DNA from 2 places in the Sporomusa sphaeroides DSM 2875 genome. Region 1 is predicted to be linked to the other one. Evidence: riboswitches for the same ligand, from Rfam matches in the RefSeq annotation. Region 1 holds a riboswitch; the other holds the start of a gene.
What was found. A riboswitch is a leader RNA that binds a small molecule or an ion and turns the genes downstream of it on or off. The one in region 1 is predicted to bind cyclic di-GMP.

Region 1 (3,429 bases):
TCGCAGCAATTTCGGCAACAGTTATGAGACGGTAAAAAAATATAATGAGACTGCCCGGAACAGCGATGAAAATGCCGGCCAATTAGAAAAACTGCTGGCTGAATATCTTGTACTTGGCGATAAAGCGATAGCAGCCAAAAAAAATAATGATCCTGACCTGAACAAAGTGCTTAATGCGGGGCGTCAATTAGTTGACCAGATTGATGCTCAGTTTGTAGTTACAGCCCAAAAACTAGGCAACGCCATCAATGCCGATAGCAATTTTCTAATCAATCAATCAAAGGTACAAAGCCAAATCGGGATGATGGCCGGCATAATTGTGACGATTTTAGCAATACTTGTCGCGGTTATTTATAGCAGGCAAGTAACTATCCGTCTGAATAACCTAAAAACTGAGGTATCGGCGGTTGGTGCGCTGGACTTAAGCAGACCTGATTTCCATGCGACTCGCAATGATGAAATTGGCGATATGGCCGAAGCTATTATAAATATGAAGCGCACACTACGCGGTATTGTTGGCCAGATTAAGAACAATGCCGATACATTGGCGGCATCGTCTGAAGAACTCACCGCGAACTCAGAACAGTCAGCCCAGGCGGCTAACCAAATTGCAGCTTCGATTACCAGAGTAGCCACAGGAGCCAATGAGCAATTAGCGGCAGCCAATGAGGCATCTACTGTAGTTGAGAACATGTCGGCCGGTATACAGCAGGTAGCCGCCAACATAACCCAGGTTGCAGAGCAATCCATCCAGGCGGCCGGGAAGGCCGATGAAGGCGGCAAGGCCGTTGAACAGGCAGTTAGTCAAATGCTTCAGGTTGAAGACACTGTTAACACTTCGGCAGAGGTCGTGGCCAAGCTGGGGGAACGCTCAAAGGAGATTGGCCAGATTGTGGACACTATTTCCGGCATCGCCGGTCAAACCAATTTGCTGGCCCTTAACGCAGCCATCGAGGCAGCAAGAGCGGGCGAACAGGGAAGAGGTTTCGCCGTAGTAGCCGAGGAAGTCCGCAAGCTTGCCGAGCAGTCCCAGGAAGCAGCCAAGAAGATTGCAGAGCTGATTGGGGAAATCCAGGGAGATACCGATAAGGCTGTCGTGGCTATGAACAACGGTACGCGAGAAGTAAAAGCCGGAGCTGAGGTCGTCAATGCCGCAGGAAGGGCCTTCCATGAAATCGTAGAAGTGGTGTCGTGTGTATCCAAACAGGTGGGTGAGAGTTCTGCGGCCATTCAGCAAATAGCAGGCGAAAGTCAGCAGATTGTGGGAACGGTTACAACGATTGACACCCTCAGCAAGATGTCGGCCGGAGAGGCTCAAACCGTTTCGGCAGCCACTGAGGAACAACTGGCTTCAACGGCAGATATTGCGGCCTCCAGCGAAGAACTGTCAAGGCTGGCTCAAGCACTCCAAATGGAAATGGTTAAGTTTCGGGTATAGTGATTTTGAAAAGTAATTAACCTGTTTTTAATTAGAATATAACAATGAATTTTTATTTATTTGTTATGATTAAAATACAGACTGCATAAATCATTCAATTGTCTCGACAAGCGGGAATCAGGAGGTGCTATCAGATAAATGTCGCGAGTTAGATTTAGGGATGTTTTGAACTTGTTGCTTCAGGCTTTTGTTGTTAGTGCCTTGCTATTATTATTGTTTTGGCCAAGAAATTAAATCAATACGGAATTCTGTAAAATTTGCAGAGCTTGGGAAAACAGGTAATCTTGTTTTGTAAGCAGATAATTGGTTTAGGATAATTAAATAATGGAATTTTTCACACATTTAGCAGGATTTTAACGATAGATGTATAAAAGGATTATATAAAAGGAATAGTGGGCAAACTTTCCAAAAGGAAGGGACGCAAAGCCATGGGTCTAAGGATGAGTTACATCTATGATTGCCAGGTTGCATTAAACATGCAATCTGGTTTTTTTATTTGCAGGTTTCAATCTTGCGGTAGTGGTCTTGGTATTAAATTGTGTGGATGGTGAACTTGAATTGATAGTCCTGAATAGCACTAATTCTAGCGGCTCAGCTATTGAATGGTTGACGATATCCCGGGATAACAGCGGCCGTAAGCAGCATGAACAGCGTATACAAGAAATGGAAACCGATTATCGCCAGATTTTTCAGGGCAGTCCTGTGGTAAGTATTATCATTGACCCTGATACAGGCAATATTCTTGATGCCAATCAGGCGGCGGTAGACTATTACGGCTATACCCTTGAAGAATTGCAGGTAATGACGATACGTCAAATCAACATCGCTCCGCGGGGAGAAATAGACGAATGTATAAATAAAGTAAGCAGGAATCATTATAAGGCAATACCGTTCCGTCATAAATTGAAAGATGGGAGCATCAGAGAGGTAGAAATATATTCCGGTCCTGTGAAGCTAAAGGGGCGAATACTGGTTCATTCCCTTATTATCGATGTCACGGCGCGAAGAAGGGCGGAGGCAGATTTGCGGGAAAGCAACCGGCGCCTGCGGGACTTTGCCGAAGCGGTATCGGATGTCAGCTTCATTATTGACGAAGACGGCCGCTACCTGGATGTGTTCGGCGACGAAAAAATGCTCCCTATGCCGGGGACAGAGTTTTTGGGCCAGACAATTCACCAGGTATTATCGGAAGATTCGGCTGATTTCATCTTAAATGAAGTGCAGCAGGCAATTATTTCCGGCATACAGCGGAAAGGAATTTATGAAATACAGATCGGTGGAGAAAAGCAATATTTCTTGGGGCGTACGGTGCCGCTTACTTATATAGTCAACGGCAAAAGGACGGCAGCGGTTATTGCTGCCGATATTTTGGAACAGCAGGAAAACACGTTGCAAATGATCTATGAGCTGCGGCGCAGAAGCGATATTATTAGCAGTGTTCTTGACGGGAAAGTGGATAGTAATAAAAGTTTTGCTTATACTTGCAGCAGTCTGGGACTGGATATAAACCTCCCCTCATTTGTATGCAAAATCTTAAATTATTCATTGGATTCCGGTGATAGCAATTCACAATTAGCTAAAATTAACTGCGACCGGAAACGTAAGGATAAAATGATGATCGCATTAAGCGAAATCCCAAATTGCATAGTTTGGGGTTGTCAGGATGGTATCTATGTTTTATGCTATGCCACATTCGGCAAGCGTGAGTGGGAACGCAGCAAAGAAATAGCTTCACTTATCAGAACTAAATTATTGGAAGATGACTCCAGTATGTCAGTGTTCGTGGGCATCAGCGAAGTACATACCGGTGTTGAAGGGTTGAAAAAAAATTGCCGTCAAGCGCTGAGTGCGGTGCTTGCCGCCCGCAGCAGGGCGGTGGATGGAGGCGGGGTTGTCCATTACCGGGAAGCCGGCTTGTTTCAATTTGTTTCCGAGCCTTTAAGCGGCAACGCTGCCAGAGAATATATTGCGCAACATATCGGCAACTTGCT
Region 2 (3,429 bases), 1.1 Mb from region 1:
AGTCCAGACTAAACCCGTTGCGGAGATTGCTGTCACTGTAATTCGCAGTAGTTGCCGTAATGCCAGCGATATCCCGGGTACCTATTTGACGGGTAAACCCTAGCTGGTATTCTGTCAGCATAATCCGGTCTGCCAATGCCTGCACATCAGCTACCGGTACACGATTGATGGCAAAATCCAACCAGCTTTGTTCACCAAAATAGTAACTGCCAGCAAAACGGTAACCATTAAGTGTCCCGTGATTGCGGCTTTGATCCAGCCACAGCTGCGCGGTGTGTTTCATATCAACATATCGTCCACCGACAGAAAAGGTTTTCAGGGTATCTGCGCCATCATTATCAGAAATCCGGCTGGCAGCCACTCCGGCCAATGCAAAGAAACGATCGCCAAGCCGCTGTTCACCAATGATTTGACCGGTGCGAACCTCATTGCCTTTATAATCACTACTGCTGGAAAAAGCAGAATACATATCACCCTGCAGGCGCCGGTCAAACCGGCCTGCCGCCTGAGCCACAACCGGGTTGGTGCTATATTCACCATTTAGCTTTTCGAGCGCGCTTCTGGCAGCACGATAGTCACCGACAGTAACCGCTGAATTTATAATACCGCCGGCAGCTACAGGCTGCGCAGCCGGCAACGCCGCCAAGGCTTCATATTGCTCGCAGGCTTCCCGGAGCAGCCCACTATTATAAAGAGCAACTGCAAAACGCTGGCGAATTATTACATTTTCCGGGTACGTATTGATGATTGTGTGATACAGATTTTTTCCCGCTTCATATCGTCCCATTTCAAAGAAACGATTAGCATCATAAGCAACATTCATGGCTTGCTCAATGCCTGTATTAATAATTTCAGTGTATAATTCCATGCCGGTTCTCTTATTTTTCCCTGACAATAAATACGAATAGGCCAAGCTATGTTTGTCACTTAACAGTGATTCTTCATCATCCCAGATACTGCGATAAACACCGATAGCTTGTTGGGGCAGGTTATACCGCAAATAAGCGTCGGCTAACGCCCGCCGTCCATATACGGGAATACTGCGATAATCTGGCCATAGACGCTCTGCTTCGGTAATCGCCGTTTTATAATCGCCGTTTAGGAATAACGCCAAAATATAATCACACTGCATTTGAATGGTAGCCGAACCATCCTGAATCGTCGGACGCAGAAGTACTATTCCATGATAGTACTCCTCATTTCTGATACATTGTGCCGCCATTTCCCCCCGCAGTGACAACAGTGATTGCACCGGATACTTTTCCTTGCTCCGGGCGATCAGCGCCAGGGCTTTATCAATAACCGCAACCGCGCCAATCGCATCACCGCGCAAAAACAGCAGTCTGGCTTTGCCGCTATAGACCTCCAGATTGTCAGGCTGTTCTGTCAGCAAGGTCTCATAAACTATATCGGCTTCCTCATTTTTACCCATATAAGCCAGACTTTCTGCTTCCCAGAGCCTGACCTTCTGATTTCCGTCTTGAACTAATCGGTGGTATAACTGCCATGCCTCATTATAGCGTTCAAGTTTAAAATAAGCGCTGGCCACATTGACTCTTACATAATCGGGAACAGCTTGCGACATATGCAGTAATTGGTTTTCATAAATCCGAACGGCAGTTGCATAATCCCCGGCCCAGCAAGCAACAACAGCATAATCAAACCACATGGTTTTCTGCACACCGGCATATTCTGACAACGTTTCGAATATAGCCAGTGCCAGCCCATACTGTCCATCCCGCGCCAATGCCACCGCATAATCCTGCGCTACCTGCCAGTTTCCTTGCTGTTCTTCATAATTTTGCCTCAGCAACGCCAGCGAAGGTTGCATTTCCGCCACAGCAGGTGCAGCCTGCGCAGTGTTGCTGAGGCAAAGACTCAACACTGCCCCTAACAAAGCTGCCTTAACTTGCATCATATCAAACTCCCTTATATGATAAATTCTTGTCATTCCTAACACGTTCTTAGTATCATTTCTACATTGGTTCATACTGAACAGACAGCTTGCCGCACCTTCCATTGGAGAGCATGCTAGAACATTAAAATGAACTTAGCTAGCTATACAAGCACATTCAAATGGATGTAAAAATAGCCCGATTACAAAGTTAACCATCTTTGCAACCTGGCTATCTTAACAAATTGTCTTAGACCCGTGGCTTTGCGTCCCCACTTTTCAGAAGGTTTGCCTATGCTATATAAAATTTATTTCGCACTTGATATTTTGACCACTTGTTCCTTATAATGACTTGCTCACATCTGGTATTTTTTATGACATAAGTGGTATAAGTCATCACACTAATTCACACCAACGTTAATTGACTTCCTATTTACATTGTTACTTTGCTATAATAAAATAGAGTACCAAAACACATAGCATAACTGGAGGTTAGAACAATGGTTTGTCAAAAATGCAATGCAGCCATTCCGGCTGGTGAAGAAGTCAAACACCGGGGCCAGACACTGTGTGAGGACTGTTATGTGGAAGCGCTGGAACCGCCGCGCAGTTGTGATGTAGCTGCCGTGTACAGTGCTAAATCGGCACGCAAGGCAGCAGGCCAGGAAGGCACCGATGGCCTGACCGACCTGCAAAAAGACCTCTACAATTACGTCCAAGCTGAAGGACCGGTTACACATGACCAAATTATGCAAAAATTAAGCATATCACGGCTACAGCTCGAAAAAAACTTTGCTGTCCTGCGTCATTGTGAGTTGCTGCGTGCTTTTCGGGAAAACGGCCAGGTGTTTATAACTATCTGGACCGAGGGTGGCCCTGGCGAAATGCAGCTTACTGACCGCTAGCCTTGACCTGCCTGCTATTTCGCATAAGAAACTGTTTTCGCTGAGGTGGGGGCACTGAGGCCCGGCGGCCATTAGCATTAGAAAACTGGTACAGATTATATTATATGTATAACAATATATAATGGTTTTGACAATTAGACTGTAGATATAAACATACGGACCGGAATTTATACAAATTGATCATTGGCCGGAAAACAAAACAAGCTGATTTTCCCTTCGGAAAATGCCGCCTGTTTTGTCAACAGCCTGCTTCACAACCTGCATGCAGTGTTCCTAGACGCTAATATGGGCTCAAAAGCAAGAGGAAATCCGTCATGGAACAATTGTCACGTCGGCTACAGGCGATATATTGGCTTTAGCTTTTTCAAGCGTGACGTGCGAAACAGGTTCCAATGGAGAACAGCAACCGGGCGGGAGGAAGTCAATTCTACTTTTGATATAATTTGAAACTATCCGAATTATACTGTATGCCAAGGAATTTGTTATTGCCTAAGACTGGCTTGCTGAATGGTGTTAAATATAATCTAGTCCATTCAATCTACACAGCTAATCTAATTGAACTCAATAAAAATCTCATTTATAATAAAATAATGCATTTTCTTTCTGCTTTACCGACTCAAATTGTCTGAA

Region 2: another riboswitch for cyclic di-GMP. It lies ahead of SPSPH_RS06645 (tetratricopeptide repeat protein); the one in region 1 lies ahead of SPSPH_RS12520 (PAS domain S-box protein).

Annotation. Positions count from the first base shown of each region.
Region 1 is NZ_CP146991.1:2,650,737-2,654,165, reverse strand. Features, by position in the region: gene SPSPH_RS12525 (methyl-accepting chemotaxis protein) at 1-1,438, shown strand, start outside; cyclic di-GMP riboswitch class I at 1,824-1,911, shown strand; gene SPSPH_RS12520 (PAS domain S-box protein) at 1,979-3,429, shown strand, end outside.
Region 2 is NZ_CP146991.1:1,512,104-1,515,532, reverse strand. Features, by position in the region: gene SPSPH_RS06645 (tetratricopeptide repeat protein) at 1-1,918, opposite strand, end outside; cyclic di-GMP riboswitch class I at 2,114-2,197, opposite strand; gene SPSPH_RS06640 (hypothetical protein) at 2,395-2,799, shown strand.